4 regions of the Sodalis sp. RH20 genome follow, and region 1 is predicted to be linked to each of the others. Evidence: predicted binding sites of a transcription regulator. Region 1 holds the regulator's gene; each other region holds the start of a gene.

Region 1 (4,984 bases):
ATCGTGCACACTAGCCTGACTGATTCCAGCGGTGGTTTACAGAGGCCAAGGTTATGTTTACGGGTATTGTTCAGGGCACCGCGCCCATTGTGGCAATTGAAGAAAAAGCGAATTTTCGCACGCATTTCGTTTCCCTGCCGGCGGCGATGTTGTCCGGTCTGGAGGAGGGCGCCTCCGTGGCGCACAACGGCTGTTGCCTGACGGTGAGCGGCATTAACGGCGACGTGGTGGCGTTTGATTTGATGAAAGAGACGCTGCGGGTGACCAATCTGGGCGATCTGCAGGTGGGGGATGAGGTGAACGTAGAACGCGCCGCCACCTTTAACGCCGAGATCGGCGGACATGTGATGTCCGGGCATATCATGTGCACTGCCGAGATTGTGAAAATCGTGACGTCGGAAAATAATCGGCAGATTTGGTTCAGAATGCCGGACAAAGCGCTGATGAAATATGTCCTGTATAAAGGATATATCGGCATCGACGGCATCAGCCTGACTATCGGCGAGGTGGCGGCCGATAAATTTTGCGTGCATTTAATACCGGAAACCCTGATGCGCACCACGTTGGGTAAAAAAAGGCTGGGGCAGCGGATCAATATTGAAATCGATCCCCAGACCCAGGCGGTGGTGGATACGGTGGAGCGTGTGCTGGCGCAGCGGGAAGCGGCGATTGCCGCGACGTTAAATACCCTTTAACACGCCTGCCTTGAGTGCGGTGTTGGCGGGCCTAGCGTGCCATGGGGCGCTCTGGCGGCCAGGAGATGGCCGCATCGCCCCCATCGGCGCGCTCTCCCTTTACCACGCCTGTCTTGAGTGCGGTGTTAAAGGGCCTGGCGTGCCATGGTATTAACGGGGTACGCGAATACCGCCATCCACGCCTTCCGGGCTGAATAATACCTGCCATAAATGGATATTGCGCGCGCGGAATGCCCCCGCGCAGGCATTCAGGTAATAACTGAACATACGGTAAAAACGGTCGGAGTATTTGTTGGACAGCGCCGGCCAGGCGGCGACAAAACGTTCATACCAGGCCATGAGCGTTTTGTCGTAATCAGAGCCGAAGTTATGCCAGTCTTCCATAACAAAATGCTTTTCGCTGGCATGGGCAATTTGCTGTACCGACGGCAGGCAGCCGTTGGGGAAAATATACTTATTAATCCACGGGTCGACATTCATATCGGTGATATTCGAGCCGATGGTATGCAGCAGGAACAGACCGTCGCGTTTCAGGTTGCGATCGATAACGTCGAAATAGGTGGCGTAATTCTTGGGGCCTACGTGTTCGAACATGCCGACTGAAACAATACGGTCAAATTGCATATCCAGATCGCGATAGTCCTGCAGCAAAATGGTGACATCCAGTCCCTCGCAGCGCGTTTGCGCCAGCTTTTGCTGCTCGGCAGAGATAGTGACGCCCTGTACCGATACGCCATAATTCCTGGCCGCGTAGGCGGCAAGCCCGCCCCAGCCGCAGCCCACGTCCAGCAGCGTCAGGCCGGGTCGCAGCTGCAGTTTTTCGCAAATCATCTTCAGCTTATCCTGCTGGGCTTCCTCGAGGGTGGTCGCCTGTTTCCAGTAGCCGCAGGAATATTGCATATAGGGATCGAGCATCTTTTCAAACAGATCGTTACCCAAATCGTAATGTTCTTTGCCCACGATCCAGGCCCGCTTGCGCGACTGGAGGTTCATCAGCCGGGCGGCGGCAATGCGTAAGGTATCTTTTAAATGATGCGGAAGTTTATTCTCCAGACCCGCCCTGAGAACACGCTGGAAAAAAATGTCCAGCCGCTCACACTCCCACCAGCCATCCATGTAACTCTCGCCCAATCCCAAAGATCCATCCTGCAATACGCGCTTAAAAAATCCCGGATTCTTGATTCGGATATCAAATGGTCTTGAACCATTGAGTTCAATACCGGCTTCAGAGAGCAATTCATGGACGATACGGTACCAATCATTATCATGAAAGCTCAGGTCTTCAACGCACGAGGAACTCATAGCTTCTCCATCACCTTTCTTCTGCAGTGCCCCGTCAGGAAAAGCACTCACCATGCCTGCGGGCTTTATAAGAATCCACGGTTATCCGTGGTGTCTGAAGTATCACCATCAACAGAGGAATATAAAGTAAACCTTAGACTGCGACTTAGCCGGGCGCTTTATAAAAGGGTGATGTCATGTTGGAAAACACGACATACTTTTATACAAATTTATTAGACAACTCGTTATAATTGTTAACGATATTGAGTATAAGCCTGCATTTTAATTTAGACAATAGCTAACGCGCTAATGTATTTCCCATTATAACTTAATGATTTCTCGCTGAAACAATAACTCTTTGCACAGAGATCATTATATGAAAAATCTTGTGTCCGAGGCGGACGGCGCTTTACATAGCAACAGACCCTGGAGGCGCCAGCCGGTTGCCCGGGCCTGGCGCGTGGCCTTAAGCGGGGAAGGGACCGTCTGCGACCGAACGGCGTTCAATCAGCGACGGATGGACTTCGATGGTTTTGGCGTTCTCGCGTTTGCTGGTAATCCTATCGAGCAGCATGGTAAGCGCCGCCTCGCCCAAATCCTCTTTAGGCTGATGGATGGTGGTCAGCGCCGGGCTGAAAAAGCACGAATTGCGCACGTTGTCGTAGCCGATGATAGAAATATCCTCAGGTACGCTCAGGCCCATTTCATTAATGGCGCACAGTGCGCCCATGGCCATAATGTCGCCGCCGCAGAAGACCGCGGTGGGACGCGGCGTTTGCGCCAGGATTTGTTTCATCGCCAGGTAGCCGGATTCAGGCTCGAAATTGCCTTGCACAATCCAGCGGTCGTTTAACGGGATGCCGGCCTCCGCCATGGCATGCAGATAGCCGCGGTGGCGGCCGCCGCCGGTGTTGCGCGCCAGCTGTCCGGGAATGGCGCCGATGGCGCGATGGCCGCGTTTAAGCAAATATTGCGTCGCCATATAACCGCCGGCAAAGGCGTTATCGATAATGGTGTCGGTAAAATCACGGCGGGCCTCACCCCAATCCATGACCACCATGGGGATATGCTGATATTCCTCAAGCATATCCAGCAGCGTTTCGGGATACTCGGCGCACATCACCAGCAGGCCGTCGACGCGCTTTTGCGCCAGCATCGCCAGATAGGCGCGCTGTTTTTCGAGATCATTGTGCGAATTGCACAATATCAGGGTATAACCGCGAGCAAAGCAATGGTGCTCAATCGCCTCGATAATTTCGGCGAAATAGGGCGCCTCGCTGGTGCTGGCGAGCAGGCCGATGGACTTGGTGCGATTGACCTTCAGGCTGCGCGCCACGGCGCTGGGTGAATAATGCAGTTGTTTAATGGCGTCCAGCACGGCAATTTGAGTGTCTTGCGCAACAAAACGGGTTTTATTGATCACATGCGAAACGGTGGTTGTCGATACATTAGCGCGTTTTGCCACATCTTTAATGGTTGCCATGCCTTTGATACTCCCGTACGCCCTGGCTGGAATAATGTCTGTCGAAGGCGCAAGCACTTTCCGACGCTGTGGAATTAACCGTTAATTTTCGTTCATCCCGCGCCAAAGTGAAAGTGTTAAATGTGGCGGCTACAGGTTGGGAGCAAGCTTTTTCATCGCTGTTATGGCAAACTGACGATAACTGCTCTGCGGGCCGGTGGATAAGGCCGGCGCCCTGGTTTACGTTAAGGAGATAGAATGGACAGCGATTTAAAAATGTCGTTACTGACCACGGTGTTCTCGCTGCTGGTGATTATTGTCTTCAGCTTTACCGCCGTCATGAACTGACACCCTCTCGGTTCAGATATAAAAAAGAGGAGCCTTGGCTCCTCTTTTTTTTCCGGCGCGCCTTCAGCGGATATTTTTCGGCGTGACCACCCGGCGGGCGCCCACGTAATGATCCTGCCAATAATCCTCACTCAGATAGCTGATACGGATATCGCTGCCGGTGCGGGGCGACTGGATAAAGCGACCATTGCCAAGATAGACGCCGACGTGATCCGCCGCGCCGCGATTGGAAATATGGAAAAAGACCAGGTCGCCGCTTTCCAGCTCGTCTTTCTTAACCGGCGCTGCGTCGCGCAGGTGGTACATTTCGTTGGCGGTGCGCGGCATATGGATGCGTACCACATCCTTGTAGGCATAATAAATCAGGCCGCTGCAGTCAAAGCCGGTATTAGGCGACATGCCGCCCCAACGGTAAGGCTTGCCCATTTGGGAGAGGAGTTTATTCATGGCGGTAAGCTTGGCGGTCTGGTAGCGTTTCTTATGGCTCTCGCTCATCTTTATCGGCTGATCGTTGGCCAGCAGTTCTACCGCCGCCTGATCTTTTATCATCCGGTGCCGGCCGTAACCTTTTTTATAGCCTTTTTTCGGCGGAGTGAAGGAGGCTATTTTTTTCGTCGCCGTGGTTTTTGATGCCTTGGCAAGAGGGGAGGTTTTGCTTTTCTTCGCGCCGGTTTTCACCACCGCGGGTTCCAAAGGCCGTTTCACGCCGGCTTTTTCATGCGCCGGTTCCGGCGATTTTTTAATGCTGGCTTTTTCACTGACGGCGGGCGCGCTGGCGACAGGTTTGCTTTTCTTGGCTATTTTTACCGGTTTGCGTTTGCGCCGGTCACCGGTTTTTGCCGCCGCTGCCTGGGATTTGCGCTGATCGGCATTGACGCCGGCGCTCGGCGCGGCATGTGCCAGGTTCAAAAACAACTGGGTAAAAAGCAACACAAAAAGCGTAAAGCATAAACGCATGATAAACGCTATCCTTATGTGGCCCAAAATAGGGGGTTATCAACACCTCACAGGAATTTAAGCTATTTACCTCGTCATTGCATCATCAATTCACTACTTATTGTGTATAAACGTGAATAAGTTCGATTTTGCTGCATTTAACAGCGTTCAGCGGCGCTTTATTCAACATATTTTGAGGGTGTGCACCGAATGTTTCAGCCCGTTTTGTTCGGCGGCAGGGGGTAAAAGCCGCTACAGTGAT
Region 2 (4,984 bases), 1.0 Mb from region 1:
CGGCGTCCCGGCTGAGCAGGCCATAGCGGCCGCAGACGGCGGCGATATCCAGCGATGAAATATTCCAATCGATAGGCATATCGACAAACAATCCCGCCGCCTTGCGGTCTTCCGACAGATAAGCCATGCCCAGGCGCACGGCATCGGCATAATGGCGCAGCCGAACCGCCCCGCCGTTTACCGACACCGTGCCGCGCTTGAGGGCATCGATGGCGCAAATAGCCTGGGCGATTTCGGTGCGCCCGGACCCCATCAGGCCGCCGATGCCCAGGATTTCCCCTGGCCGCAGCTGGAAGGAAATATCAAAGAACCGCCGATCGTCGGAGAGCCCCTCGACCGCCAGCACCGGCGCCAGATGCCGGCAGTCCGCGCGCTTGGGCGGGTACAGGCGGGTCAGTTCGCGCCCCACCAGCCGGGTAATCACCTGGTCCGGCGTCAGTGCGTCGAGGTTTTCACAGCCCACAGTCCGGCCGTCGCGCATAATGGTGACCCGTTGGCACAGCGAGAAGATTTCGGCCATGCGGTGGCTGATGTAAATCACCGCCATGCCCTGCGTGCGCAGTTGGCGAACGATGGCGAACAGCCGCTGCGCCTCGGGCTCGGTCAGCGCCGCGGTCGGTTCGTCCAGAATCAGAATGCGGCAGTCAAGCGTCAGCGCCTTGGCGATTTCCACCAGCTGCTGCTGCGATAAGGGCAGGCTACCGACACGGGCGGTTACCGGGATCGGCGCCAGCCTGTCCATCACCGCCTGGGCCTGGCGGCGCAATGCGCCATGATTGATCCAGGACTTTCCCGACCCGTTGATATGGGCCATATAAATATTTTCATAAATGGAAATATCAGGGCACAGGGCGATTTCCTGGTGAACCAGACCGATGCCCAGCCGCTGGGCGTCGGCGGGAGAGTGGATCGCAACCGGCCGCTCATTCACCCAGATGCGTCCGGCATCGGGTTTGATGATGCCGTCGATGATATTCATCAGGGTGGATTTTCCCGCGCCGTTTTCTCCCGCCAGGGCGTGGATTTCCCCGGCCGCCAGGGCAAACTCGACGTTATCCAATGCCTTGACGGGGCCAAAGGATTTGCTGATGCCGCTAAGCCGTAAAGCTAGGGGTGCTGACATGGCCTCTCCCTCAGGGTTAAATGTAATGACATGGCGAACTTCCCGCGCGTGAACGCGCCGCAGACAACCGGCGCGCCGCGCGCCGGCGTGGCGGGTACCCTACTCATTAATTCCTTTGGTGCCCCGGCGTTTCAAATAGCCGTCCCAGCGGAAATCATCGGCGTTATCTTTGGTGACCACGGCATAGCCGTTATCCAGCAAGGGGAAGGAAAAGGGGTTGGCGCCGGTGCGTTTGGCATCATTCATCGGATCGATCAGGTCAGGATGAGCCGCCAGGAACAGCGTCATAAATCCCATATAGCCCTGCACCCCCTGGTTGGGATCGATGGCGGCGAACACCTGGCCCGCCTTGATCATATCCAGCACCTTGGCGTTCACGTCCACCGTTATCACCTTAACCTTACCGCCGTTTTCCACCACCGCCTGGGCGGCGCCGATGGCGGAACTGGCTTCCGGCATAAACAGCACCGACAGGTTGGGATGCGCCTGCAGGATAGACAGTACGGCATTGTAGGCTTTCGACGGATCCTGATTGGTCGCCGCGCGGCCCACCAGTTTGATATCCGGGTAATGGGTTTTCATTTCGTCGATAAAGGCGCTGACCCGCCGGTCGTGATTGTCCTGGCCGGGATTTTCCAGCACCGCGTACTCCCCTTTGCCGTTAATGGCTTTGCCCATCAGGTCGGCGGCGGCGCGGCCTTCGCGAAAGTTATCGGAGGTAATATAGGCGACGCGTTTGCTGTTGGGCGAATCGGCGGCAAAGGTCACCACCGGGATGCCGGCCTCCGCCGCCCGATTAATCGGCTCGATAAAGGGATCGGGGTTCATCGGATGCAAAAAAATGCCGGCCGGTTTTTGCGCCAGTACCTGTTCAAAACTGGCCAACTGCTGATTGACGTCATACGCCGGCGTGCCGCCATACACCGTTTTACAGCCCAGTTGGTGCGCCGCCTGTTTGAACATCTCATACACCGGAAACCAATACTCCACGCCGGTGACCATCACATTCATATAATACGTTTCGCCCGGCTTGCAGCGAAACTGGGGGCCGTCGTCGGCCGCAGCCTGGGCGCCGCCGACCAGGGCGGCAAGAAAAAGGGTCAACGCAAGCAGGTGTTTTATCATGGTATTTCCCCGGAAAACGATGGGTTGGCCTGGCTCAGCCGCGACGGCGAAACAACAACGGAACCACGAGCCCGGGAATCGCTGTAATTTATTTCATAATAAAGAAATAAATTACACCGCTATGTATAGATAATGTGAAAAAAATGTTCAAGAAAGGGTTGATTTCTGATGCGCGAAGCGTGAGAGAGGTCAAAAAGACGTGCGGAAATGTGATGTCACGCAAGCCTGCCGAGGGTGGCCGCGACCCTGGCGCCACACCGGAGCGGCCGCGCCGCGCACCATAAAGGCGCCCACGCACCTTAATGGTGAGGCGACGGCACGCTTATGGTGCCGCCGTCCGCGCAACCGATTACGTTTTTGCTGCGGCAAATTTAGAATTACCTATATAATGCGCCTGCTTCACCCATTGCCGCCTTTGGCATGCGGTTGCAATAGTGGCATAGCGATTGCTTTGGCTGTGCAGACAACTTCAATGAGAAAACTCCCATGTTAGAAAAACTATTTCAATTAAAGGCCCATCGTACCAACGTACGAACCGAAATTCTGGCCGGGCTGACCACCTTTTTGGCAATGGCATATATTCTGTTTGTTAACCCGTCGATCCTGAGCGCCACCGGTATGGATAAAGGCTCGGTGTTTGTCGCCACCTGTCTGGCCGCCGCCATCGGTTCGGCGCTGATGGGCTTTATCGCCAACTACCCGATCGCGCTGGCGCCGGGCATGGGGCTAAACGCGTTCTTTACCTATACCGTGGTTTTACATATGGGTTATACCTGGCAGATTGCGCTGGGAGCGGTGTTTTTATCGGCGCTGATTTTCTTCGCGCTGTCGATTTTCAAGATCCGCGAGTGGATCATCACCAGCATTCCGTTGCCGCTGCGCTCGGGCATTGCCGCCGGGATTGGGTTATTCCTGGCCATTATCGCCCTTGAAGGCGCCGGCATCGTGGTCGCCAATCCGGCCACCCTGGTGGGCCTGGGCGATTTAGGCAAAGCGGGTCCGCTGTTCGCCATGTTGGGGTTTGTGCTGATTGTAGTGCTGGAAGCCCGCCGGGTGCCCGGCGCGGTGCTGATCGGCATCCTGGCGGTGACGTTCCTGTCCATCGCCATGGGTTACAGCCAATTTTTCGGCGTGATCTCCATGCCGCCGTCCATTGCGCCGACCTTTTTGCAGCTTGATATTCGCGGCGCGCTGAATATTTCCCTGGTAAGCGTGGTGTTCGCGTTCCTGTTCGTGGACGTGTTCGATAATTCCGGTACCCTGATAGGCGTAACCAAACGCGCCGGCCTGACCGACGAGGCGGGCAATATCCCGCGCATGGGTAAAGCGCTCATCGCCGACAGCGCCGCCGCGCTGTTCGGCTCGCTGCTCGGCACCTCCACCACCACCAGTTATATCGAGTCGGCAGCGGGCGTCAGCGCCGGCGGCCGTACCGGCCTGACCGCGATCGTGGTGGGCATCCTGTTTCTGCTCAGCCTGTTCTTCGCGCCGCTGGCCTCCAGCGTGCCGGCATTCGCCACCGCGCCCGCCCTGCTGTTTATCGCGGTGCTGATGACCTCGGGCCTGGCGGAAATCGACTGGAAGGACATCACCGTCGCGGCGCCCGTCACCGTTACCGCGCTGACCATGCCGCTGACCTACTCTATCGCCAACGGCATCGCCTTCGGCTTTATCACCTGGACGGTGGTAAAACTGCTGGCCGGACGCACCCGCGACCTGAACGCGGCGCTGATCGTGCTGTCAATTCTGTTTGTGATTAAGCTGGGCTGGCTCAGCGCCTGATTATCGTCTTCCCTCTACCCCGCCGGCGCCCGCCCGCGGGGTATTTTTTTGCCGTGATTCGGCCCGCCTGGGCATTATTTCGCCGCCGTTGCCGGTTCGGCGCTGCGCGCATCGCCAGGGACAATCGGAGCATGTATGCTGAACCCCGGCGCCGAACAGGCCCACAGATACAGCGAGGCGGTGGTGCCGTAAGGCGAATAGCGGCGGCGATAGCGTTCGAAGCGCTCGCGGGGCAGTTCCTTATGGCGGTACAGATTCATCATGCCGCGTCGAATGGCCAGATCGCCCCAGCTCAGGATATCGGGCCTGCCGAGCGCAAAAATCATCAGCATTTCCGCCGTCCAGACCCCGATGCCCGGCAGGCGCGACAGGGTGGCGATCACTTCCGGGTCCGGGCGGGACGGCAGCGCCGCCAGATCCAGCTCGCCGCTCATGGCGGCGGTGGCGGCGCCCTTGATATAGAGCGCTTTTTTCATGGTCATGCCGCAGGACTGGATTTGTTCCGCGGTCAGGCTTTCCATGGCGGCGGGGGTAATGGCGCCCGCCAGCAGCGCCAGGCGGGCGTTTACCGTCAGGCCGGCCTTGGTGGAAATCTGCTGGTCGACAATATTCCTGACCAGGGCCGCGAACAGGTCCGGCATCAGGGGCCGCTCAATCATCCCGACGCGCTCGATGGCCTGCGCCATGCGTTTATCCCTTTTTGCCAGCCAGGACAGCTCTTTGGTGCCGTATTCAAATTTAGCCATAACGTCGCTCAATAGGTCTGGATGAGGAAAACAGGGTCGCGTATAAGAATACCATTTTGTTAATCAGGCCATAATTCATTTAAAATTGTTAAACTGCGGCGGCATCGACGGCGTGTGCCGGGTCACGTAACCCTTTTTCTCGAGGTAAAATGCATGAAACCACGTAAGGTGATGATCATCGGCGCGGGCAATGTCGGCTCTTCCGCCG
Region 3 (4,984 bases), 390 kb from region 1:
TCATCGACGCGTGTCTCACCATGCACGGTCAGGTTATGCGGTCTTTTTTCAGCTATTGGGGGAAATCTCATACGCACCCTTCCTTATTTCTCATAAGAAACAGAGTGGCACGAATATGCCGGGTTGCCAAGCGCAGCCGATTTTATCGCCTGCGCCGGCAACGGGGGGTCAGCGTGGCGGGACGGCGGTTATCTGGGCTTTAAGCTGTTGTTCGAGGCCGGTTTTTACGTCATCAGGAATTTTCAGCGCCAGCGCCAGCGCATCCATATAGCTTCTTTCCATAAAATGATCGACGTCGACCACCGCGCAGCTGAGGTAATAGATCTCCAGGGCCTCGTCCTCGCTGTGAATATCCTGCGCCAGGCGCGCCGGGTCCAGCGGCTGGGCGATGGCGTCCTGGACCAGATGCTCCACATCCTCGCCCAGTCCCAACTGCTGCAGGTTGTCCCGAATGGCCCGTTGCTCATGGTCGTCGATGTGGCCGTCGGCCTTGGCGGCAAAGACCAGGGCCGTCACCAGCCGCTGCGTGCGACGGTCAATGGGCGTGGGAGGCTGGGTAAACTGCGCATCGTGCTGATGGGTTTCGCGCACGCGTTTTTTATATTGGTCCCACAGCACCGCGCCTATCGCGGCGCCGCCGCCGATAAATAGGGCGTTCTTGCCCACCGCGCCCATCATCTTGCGTGACGATTTATTGGCCACCAGCAGGCCGGCCAGCCCGCCAAGCGCTCCGGGCGCCAGCAGGCCCGCCAGGTTGCCGCCCTGATCCCCCGGCCCGCCCTTTTGCTGGACCAGGGTCTGGATTTTCTGCAGCCACTGATTCATTGCCGTTCCCCTTTAGGTGGTGTATGCCGGACGGTGCCCGGCGCCACATGTCCTAACCTAGCGGATATTGTGTCAAGTTGTTAAAAGGGTTTGCAAAGATAGCGTGGCCGCCGATGTCCGGACGCGCATTTCACGCCGCGCGTCCGGCAGGGAGTGTTATTGCTGGAGGGAATAACTTATTTCACCTTTTTCACAATCAAGGTTCACAGCATAGGCGCGATCGGCGGTTTGCCCGCGAATTTTCAGCGGCGCCTGCCAGTTGTCGCCGTTGCCGGTGATATCCTCGGGGTTGACCTGGGCGACAATGGTATCGCCGCCCAGGGCCTTTTTATCGTCGTCGGTGTGGGGAAAGCGATTCTGGGTGTAGTCCTGTTTAATCAGCTCCGCCACCTGGGGGGCGTTGAGATCGGGACAGGCCGCAACCTTATACGTCTTCCCGGGCTGGCTTTTTTTGGCCGGTTCCTTCGCCGTCGGCGTTTTATTATCGGCGGCGGCCGGCGCGGCTTCCGCCTTGGCCTTCTCCGCCGGGGCCTTTTTAGCCGGCGCCGGTTTATCGGCGGCCGGGGGCTCCTCCGGCTGTTTTTTAACCGGGGCGGCGGCCGGCGGCGTTGCCGGGGCCGGCGCGGCGTCATTAGCCGGCGGTGTCTGTGCCGGAGCGGCGTTATTCGCCGGCGCCGGGGCGGCGGTGCCCGGTTGCGTATTCTGCGTTTGTCCGGCGGGCTGCTGAGTGGTGGACGCGCCTTCCGTGGACGTTTGCGAGGCGGCGGCCTGCCCAGCCGCCTGCGGTGTTTGATCTTCCGCGGCCGCGAGTGACGGCAGCAACATGCCGATGACGATGACGCCTAACAGGCCGATTCCCGTTTTATGCATAAAACCTCCACTTGTTCTGATTATCCGTTCTCAAGGTATTGAATGATAATAGCCGGTTAAAATTACGTTGAGAACGGGAATTATACGAACTATAACAAAAGCCGGGCGTTTTTGGCGGCGTCCAGGCCGATTCCCACGTCCTGCACTCCCCTCTTCGTACCGGCGCTGCTGCACGCGCAATCGTTTTCGTTTATACTGCGCGCAATTTTTATCAGGTCAGGGGAAAGCGGATGTTAATCATAGGCACGGCGTTACGTCCCGGCGCCACGCGGGTCATGCTGCTGGGCAGCGGTGAACTGGGCAAAGAGGTGGCGATTGAGTGTCAACGGCTTGGCGTCGAGGTGATTGCCGTCGATCGTTATGCGAACGCCCCGGCGATGCATGTCGCCCATCGCGCGCACGTCATCAATATGCTGGACGGCGATGCGCTCAGGGCGGTGATTGAACTGGAACGGCCCGATTTTATCGTGCCGGAAATCGAAGCCATCGCCACCGACATGCTGGTAGCCCTTGAACATGAGGGCCATCATGTGGTGCCCTGCGCGCAGGCCACGCGCCTGACCATGAACCGCGAGGGCATCCGCCGCCTGGCGGCGGAAACGCTGGACCTGCCCACTTCCGCCTACCGTTTTGCCGCCGACCGCGCCGGGCTGGACCAGGCGGTATCGGCCATCGGCTATCCTTTGATTATCAAACCGGTGATGAGTTCGTCGGGTAAAGGCCAGAGCCTGGTGCGCGACGCCGCCGGCCTGGACGCGGCCTGGGACTATGCGCAGCAGGGCGGCCGCGCCGGCGGCGGCAAGGTGATTGTCGAGGGCCTGGTCCCCTTTGATTTTGAAATTACCCTGCTTACCGTCAGCGCCGTCGATGGTATCCATTTCTGCGATCCCATCGGTCATCGCCAGGAGGACGGCGATTACCGGGAATCCTGGCAGCCGCAGCACATGAGCGCGGTGGCGTTGCAACGGGCGCGGGATATCGCACAACAGGTCGTGACCGCCCTGGGCGGCCGCGGATTGTTCGGCGTTGAGCTGTTTGTGCGCGGCGACGAGGTGATATTCAGCGAAGTGTCGCCGCGTCCGCATGATACCGGCATGGTGACCCTTATCTCCCAGGATCTGTCCGAATTCGCCCTGCATGTGCGCGCCTTCCTCGGCCTGCCCGTCGGCGCGATCCGCCAGTACGGCCCGGCGGCGTCGGCGGTTATCCTGCCGGAGCTGACCAGCAGCGACGTGCGTTTCAGCGGCCTGGAGCAGGCGCTGAAAGCGCAAACGCAGATCAGGCTGTTCGGCAAGCCGGAAATCGGCGGCAAGCGCCGTCTTGGCGTGGCCCTGGCCATGGCGCAGACGGTGGAAGAGGCGGTAAAGGATGCCAAAGCCTGTGCCGCGGCGGTCAAGGTCAGCGGCTGATGCGCCAGGCCTGAACCAAAAAAAAGCTCCTCTTGCGAAGGAGCCCTTATTACCTGCCTGAATGGCGGGAGCGGATGCGCGCCGGCTTAAAGCTTGGCGCCGGCCACCGCTTCTTTAGCCAGTTCGGTGATGCGCGCATAATCGCCCGCTTCCAGCGCATCGTTAGGCACCAGCCAGGAACCGCCGATACACAGCACGCTTTTCAGCGCCAGGTAATCACGGTAGTTCTTCGGTGAAATGCCGCCGGTGGGGCAGAAACGCACCTGCGAGAACGGACCGGCAATCGCTTGCAACGCCTTAACGCCGCCGTTGGCCTCGGCCGGGAAAAATTTGAACTCGCGCAGGCCGTAATCCATACCGAGCATCAGTTCGGAAACAGTGGCGATACCCGGGATCAGCGGAATGGTGCCCGCGACGGCCGCTTTCAGCAAGGGTTCGGTCAGGCCAGGGCTGATGGCGAACTGCGCGCCGGCAGCGGTCACTTCCGCCAACTGCTCCACATTGGTCACGGTGCCCGCGCCAACGATGGCCTCGGGAACTTCTTTGGCGATGGCGCGGATGGCGTCCATCGCGCAGGGGGTGCGCAACGTGACTTCCAGTACGCGCACGCCGCCGGCGACCAGCGCTTTGGCTAAAGGAACCGCGTGTTCCAGCTTATTGATAACGATAACGGGTACTACCGGGCCTGAGGTCAGGATAGTTTCCGCGCTTGTTTTCCAATGCTTCATGACTTGCTGTCTCCGTATGAACATCATCACCGCGTGTTTAAGGCGTGGCACGCCAAAACACCGGGCTAAAAATTACCGGCGCGGGATCAACCCGGCACCGGTGGGGAATGCGGTGTTATTCAAACTCGTTCCAGGAACGGCCGTCCCGGGTAATCATGGCCACCGAGGCCACCGGCCCCCAGGTGCCCGCCTGGTAAGGCTTGGGCGCGTCATTGTCGGACGCCCAGGCTTCCATAATGGAATCCACCCAGGTCCAGGCCTCTTCCACTTCGTCGCGGCGCACAAACAGCGCCTGGATGCCGCGCATGGTTTCCAGCAGCAGCCGTTCGTAGGCATCCGCCAGATGTTCCTGGTTAAAGGTTTCACTGAAACTCAAATCCAGCTTGGTGGTTTGCAGGCGATGCTTATGATCCAGCCCCGGCACCTTATTGAGGATTTGGATATCCATGCCCTCGTCCGGTTGCAGGCGGATGGTCAGCTTGTTCTGCGGCAATTCCTGGTAGGAGTCGCGGAACAGATTCAGCGCCGGGTTCTTGAAATACACCACCACTTCGGAACATTTGGTCGGCAAACGCTTGCCGGTGCGCAAATAGAACGGCACGCCCGCCCAGCGCCAGTTGTCGATATCCACCCGGATAGACACAAAGGTCTCGGTATGGCTGGCCTTGTTGGCGCCCTCCTCCTCCAGGTAGCCCGGCACTTTCTTGCCCTGTACAAACCCTGCGGTATACTGGCCGCGCACCGTGGTATCGCGCACATTGGTGTGATCGATAGGCCGCAGGGAACGCAATACCTTCACTTTTTCGTCGCGGATGCGATCGGTGGTCAGATCGGATGGCGGCGACATGGCGATCATGGTCAGGATCTGCAGCAGATGGCTTTGGATCATGTCGCGCATCTGGCCGGCTTTATCGAAATAGCCCCAGCGACCCTCGATGCCCACTTCTTCCGCCACGGTGATCTGGACATGGTCGATAGTCCGGTTGTCCCAATTGCTGGCGAACAGGGAATTGGCAAACCGCAGCGCCAGCAGGTTGAGCACCGTTTCTTTACCGAGATAATGGTCGATGCGGTAAACCTGGCACTCTTTGAAATATTCCGCCACCTGATCGTTAATCACGCGCGAAGAGGCCAGATCGGTACCCAGCGGTT
Region 4 (4,984 bases), 2.7 Mb from region 1:
CAAGGCACCACAACGGCTACTGTTTAACATGTTAAGCGCGGGACAAGGCTATGCGGAGCATGGCATCGGTCAAGACGCGATTGCGTTTATGTATATTTCGTCAAAAAAGGATAAGTCTTTTAGACAGAAGCGAATATCTTTAGATATCTCAGTCGGTCTGCAAGAACAGGATTACCGGGATTATATTGAAAAGAATTGCCATATCAGGACCAAAACCAACCAAGGGAAAGTATTGGGGGATAGTCTGCTTGTCACCGGCGAATATATCAGGAATCCCGTTCGTGGTTTCGCCGAAAAACTTAAGGAGTGGATCTGGGGTAATGGTGAACTTTCTGAAATAGGAGCCATACTGTTTGAAGTTGTCAATCTTGGTCATGACATCATTTTCGGGATTTACACTATTGGCGCGTACCCGATTATAAAATATACTTCGGCAAAAGCCTTGTCTGTATCAGGCCATTCCATCAATGGTGACAGCAACTGCGTCAGGAACGAATTTTCGGCTGAGGAAATGGCCAATCTGCTGTTCAATACCGAGGTTGGCATTACCGACCGCAGGGCTTTTTCAAATCCACTGTTACATCACAAACCACGGGAATTGCAAAAGGCTAATGCCTTTGATCCAGACGGGGTATTTGTTCACGAAAAATATCCGACCGGTATCAATACTGTCAAACATCTTGCCGTTGACCTGGATGGCGCCATCCAGCGTGTTCGGCAAACAGAAGCGGGTGAATACATTATTCCAACTGGGCAGCAGGGTAATAACGCTAAAACTGGCCGGAAAGTTTTTTATGACGCGATAAATGATAAGATCCATATCGACGGAGATGTGCCTGAAGGGCAGGGAGTTGATTATACAGTACAAAACGGTAAGAAATTTATTAAATTATATGGCGAGAATTATGAACTTAAGTATAGCGCGGGGAAAAGAACGCACGAAGTGAAATTGCGGAACCATGACGGAACGGAATCCCGGATTCCGGTATATCATGAAAAAATCAGCCATTCTTGGCATCTTGGCACACACAATAACAAACCTGCCTTCACGTTTAGACAAGAGAAAAGAATTAAGTCGTTCAAGGTGAGGTTTGACGGCGCCTATGAATATATTCAGGTTGATAACCTTAATCCCAAACACTATGGTGCCGGTAAAATTATTGAAGTCAGGTCAAAAGACACAATGGCTATGGGTGATAATGTCATAATGAGGGTGGTTGAGCTGAAGGGAGAATTAGTGCCTGTGCGCGCGGCGGTAGTGCCCAAAAGAGGCCTTAAATATGAAATTTTTAATCGGGCTATGCCTGGCCGGCGCGGCCATCCCGTCGAGTTTGACGGTCGCCGCTGGTTGTTTGAAGCGCCGACGTCAATCCATGTCGCCAAAACGCTGCGACGCGCCATTGCCAAGGATATTGTCGGGGAGAGCGTCAACGCGTTCGATTTGTCCACGCCTGATAAGCTTGGCCTGCGCTGGGATATAAATAATAATTCATATCTGAAAATTAAAAATAAATATTTTAAAGTGAAAAGATATCCGCAAACCGCATACAAGTTTTTTCTGATGAATAATCATCGAAAAATCAACCTTCGCTTCAAGAAAAATAAATTTCATGTCGAAAATTTTAGGGAAAGGATTAACGATCTCCTTAAGATTGGCATGAGCGGCCGGGGGGGACTCAGGCCGCGTAAGCATGCTGTGGATATTCTCAAGGACCTGGATGGGTTCGACCTTGAACAGGCCAAAACACTGCTGTCTCAATACCATTTCCCCCAGGAGGGACTGTTTAACGAATATTCGTTTGCCTTGCATATTGAACAGTTTAGTGAAATTCCTCCCTGGGCAAAACGGTTTAAAATTGATGAAAGCGCCGTCAATGTGGCGCCGGCGCAAGGGCGGAAAGTGCCTGTGTTTGATCCCGATGACGAATCCGTTAACCTTGAACTCCTGCTCGGTACGCAGATTGGTGAAGGTGATTACGGTATCGTTTTCCAGGATGGCCAGGATCCCAATTGGTATATCAAGATGATGCGCCCACATCCGGATGGCGACGCCGATATAGATATTGAAATGTTGGCGGAAAAGGAGGCTGAAAGCTTTCGTTTATATTATGGCCCGGAATCGGCAAAGGTATTTGCTGATAATGATGGTAATTTTTATAACAGAATGTACAAAATTCCCGGCATAACGTTAGATTCACTTCCCGAGGGCTCCCTGCCGCACGATGCAGTTGAACGCTTTGTCGATATGCTGGAAAAACTAAATAATGTCAATATGATACACGCTGATCTCCATGGGGCGAATATGTTGTGGGATGCAGAAAGTGAAATGTTTTTCCCCATTGATATCATTGATATTAAAAAAGATTTTTTTCGCAGCGGCAACGACTATAAACACAGTCTAAACATGCGTGGCGAAGAAAGATGGGACGATGTGATTTATGAGATCAAACAAAAGATGGCGCCCTGAGGCCATGGCAAGGATGCGGCCGCTCTTTATCCGGCGATAATGAACAACGCGCCGGTGGTCACGCCAGCCGCCGCCGTGCCGCCTGGTCCAGCGAAACGTTTCGATGGCGATCACATTTTTGATGTTTCCCGCTTGTGGCTTGGCCCGTTTGTGATTATTTTCAGCCCAGCGAAACGTTTCGCTGGGAGGATCTGCCAATGAAAAAAGGATTACTGCTCAACGCCGAGGTTTCCGCGTTGATTTCCCGCTTGGGGCATACCGATGAAATCGTCATTGCCGATGCCGGGTTGCCCATACCCGCGACAGCCGCCAGGATCGATCTGGCGTTGACCCAGGGCGTGCCGGGCTTTTTACAGGTGTTCGACGTCGTGGCCAGTGAGATGCAGGTGGAAAGGGCGATAATCGCCAGCGAAATGGCCGCCCATAATCCCGCGCTGCACCAGGCGTTGCTGGCCGGGCTGTCCCAGCTGGAGCAAGCGCAGGGCAATACCATCGTCATCGACTATATCAGCCATCAGGCATTCAAAGCGCAGACCGCCCACAGCCGGGCCGTTATTCGCAGCGGGGAGTGCTCGCCCTTCGCCAACGTTATCCTCTGCTCCGGCGTCACCTTCTGAGGCATTTATGCAACCCTTACTGCAACTGAGCGGGATAGACAAGTCGTTTCCGGGCGTCAAAGCGCTTTCCGGCGCGGCGCTGACCGTGTATCCCGGCCGCGTGATGGCGCTGGTGGGGGAGAACGGCGCCGGTAAATCCACCATGATGAAGGTGTTGACCGGGATTTACAGCAAGGATGCCGGTACGCTCATATTTATGGGAAAGGAAGTTGCCTTCAGCGGCCCCAAGGCGTCGCAGGAGGCCGGTATCGGTATCATCCATCAGGAACTTAACCTGATCCCTGAACTGACGATCGCCGAAAATATCTTCCTGGGGCGCGAATTCCTTAACCGTATCGGCGGCATCGACTGGAAGCGGATGTATCGCGAAGCGGACCGACTCCTGGGCCGCCTGAACCTGGGCTATAGCAGCCACCGGTTGGTGGGGGAATTATCGATTGGCGATCAGCAGATGGTGGAAATCGCCAAGGTAATCAGCTTTAAGTCGCAGGTGATCATCATGGACGAGCCCACCGATGCGTTAACCGATACGGAAACGGCATCGCTGTTCAGTGTGATAAACGAACTGAAGCAGCAGGGGTGCGGCATTGTCTATATCTCCCATCGGCTAAAGGAAATTTTCGAGATCTGCGACGATGTCACGGTGATGCGCGACGGGCAGTTTATTGCCGAACGGCCGGTAAACGAGCTGCAGGAAGACAGGCTGATTGAAATGATGGTGGGCCGCCGCCTGGAGGAACAGTATCCGCGCGTCACACAGCGTCCGGGCGAGGAGCGCCTGCTGGTCAGCCACCTGTCGGGCCCCGGGGTGCATGACGTCAGTTTCTCCCTACGCCAGGGGGAAATCCTGGGCTGCGCCGGGCTGATGGGCGCCGGCCGTACCGAACTGATGAAAACCCTCTATGGCGCCGCCAGGCGCACCGGCGGCAGCGTGACGCTCGACGGACGTGCCGTGGTCGCCAGGTCGCCCCAGGACGGGCTTGCCAACGGCATTGTCTATATTTCCGAGGATCGCAAGCGCGACGGACTGGTGCTGGGCATGTCGGTAAAGGAAAACATGACTTTAACCGCCCTGCGCTACTTTAGCCATCAGGCCGGTTGGCTGAAACACGCCGACGAGCGGGTGGCTGTCGGGGATTTTATCCGTTTATTTAATATCAAAACGCCGTCGATGGAGCAGCCTATCGGCCTGCTGTCCGGTGGCAACCAGCAAAAAGTCGCCATTGCGCGCGGCCTGATGACACGCCCTAAGGTGCTGATCCTGGATGAGCCGACCCGGGGCGTCGACGTGGGCGCCAAGAAAGAGATTTACCAGTTGATCAACCAGTTTAAACAGGAAGGGCTCTCCATCATCCTGGTGTCCTCCGAGATGCCGGAGGTCCTTGGCATGAGCGATCGCGTCATGGTGATGCATGAAGGCCGCTTAAGCGGCATATTCCCCATCGAACAGGCCACCCAGGAAGTGCTGATGGCCGCGGCCGTCGGCAAGCTTTATCGTACCCAGCAGGAGAATCAGTAATGAATTCCCGGACTATCCCCGTTAAACGCGGCATCAGCAAAGCCTGGCTGCTGGAGCAAAAATCGTTGATTGCGCTGCTGGTGCTGATCGCCGTGGTTTCTTCAATGAGCGCCAATTTTTTCAGCCTCAACAATCTGTTCAATATTCTCCAGCAGACCTCGGTCAACGCCATCATGGCGGTGGGTATGACGCTGGTGATCCTCACCGCAGGCATTGACTTGTCCGTCGGGTCCCTGCTGGCGCTGACCGGCGCGGTAGCCGCCTCGGTGGTGGGGCTGGAAATGAATGTCATGGTGGCGGTGGGCGCCTCCCTGGCGCTGGGCGCGGCCATCGGCGCCATCACCGGCCTGATTGTGGCGAAGGGCAGGGTACAGGCCTTTA

The links. Region 1 encodes PurR, which represses purine synthesis genes. Its sites were predicted from a motif close to CANGCAAACGTTTGCNTG; they were not measured.
Region 2: a site for PurR is predicted at 2,587-2,604, ahead of ACL2XM_RS04165 (NCS2 family permease). Genes of this name have one in related genera too.
Region 3: a site for PurR is predicted at 1,869-1,886, ahead of purT (formate-dependent phosphoribosylglycinamide formyltransferase). Genes of this name have one in related genera too.
Region 4: a site for PurR is predicted at 2,634-2,651, ahead of rbsD (D-ribose pyranase). Genes of this name have one in related genera too.

Annotation. Positions count from the first base shown of each region.
Region 1 covers NZ_CP178733.1:1,927,088-1,932,071, forward strand. The annotation lists gene ACL2XM_RS08960 (riboflavin synthase subunit alpha) at 54-695, shown strand; gene cfa (cyclopropane fatty acyl phospholipid synthase) at 846-1,997, opposite strand; gene purR (HTH-type transcriptional repressor PurR) at 2,443-3,459, opposite strand; gene ACL2XM_RS08975 (YnhF family membrane protein) at 3,697-3,786, shown strand; gene ACL2XM_RS08980 (NlpC/P60 family protein) at 3,850-4,743, opposite strand.
Region 2 covers NZ_CP178733.1:887,307-892,290, reverse strand. The annotation lists gene ACL2XM_RS04175 (sugar ABC transporter ATP-binding protein) at 1-1,123, opposite strand, end outside; gene ACL2XM_RS04170 (substrate-binding domain-containing protein) at 1,223-2,248, opposite strand; gene ACL2XM_RS04165 (NCS2 family permease) at 2,735-4,030, shown strand; partial or broken gene ACL2XM_RS04160 (DNA-3-methyladenine glycosylase family protein) at 4,183-4,776, opposite strand; gene ACL2XM_RS04155 (L-lactate dehydrogenase) at 4,930-4,984, shown strand, end outside.
Region 3 covers NZ_CP178733.1:2,319,945-2,324,928, forward strand. The annotation lists gene ACL2XM_RS10705 (S9 family peptidase) at 1-71, opposite strand, end outside; gene ACL2XM_RS10710 (tellurite resistance TerB family protein) at 169-825, opposite strand; gene ACL2XM_RS10715 (YebF family protein) at 982-1,695, opposite strand; gene purT (formate-dependent phosphoribosylglycinamide formyltransferase) at 1,926-3,104, shown strand; gene ACL2XM_RS10725 (bifunctional 4-hydroxy-2-oxoglutarate aldolase/2-dehydro-3-deoxy-phosphogluconate aldolase) at 3,191-3,832, opposite strand; gene zwf (glucose-6-phosphate dehydrogenase) at 3,948-4,984, opposite strand, start outside.
Region 4 covers NZ_CP178733.1:4,582,404-4,587,387, reverse strand. The annotation lists gene ACL2XM_RS20900 (hypothetical protein) at 1-2,467, shown strand, start outside; gene rbsD (D-ribose pyranase) at 2,665-3,084, shown strand; gene rbsA (ribose ABC transporter ATP-binding protein RbsA) at 3,092-4,603, shown strand; gene rbsC (ribose ABC transporter permease) at 4,603-4,984, shown strand, end outside.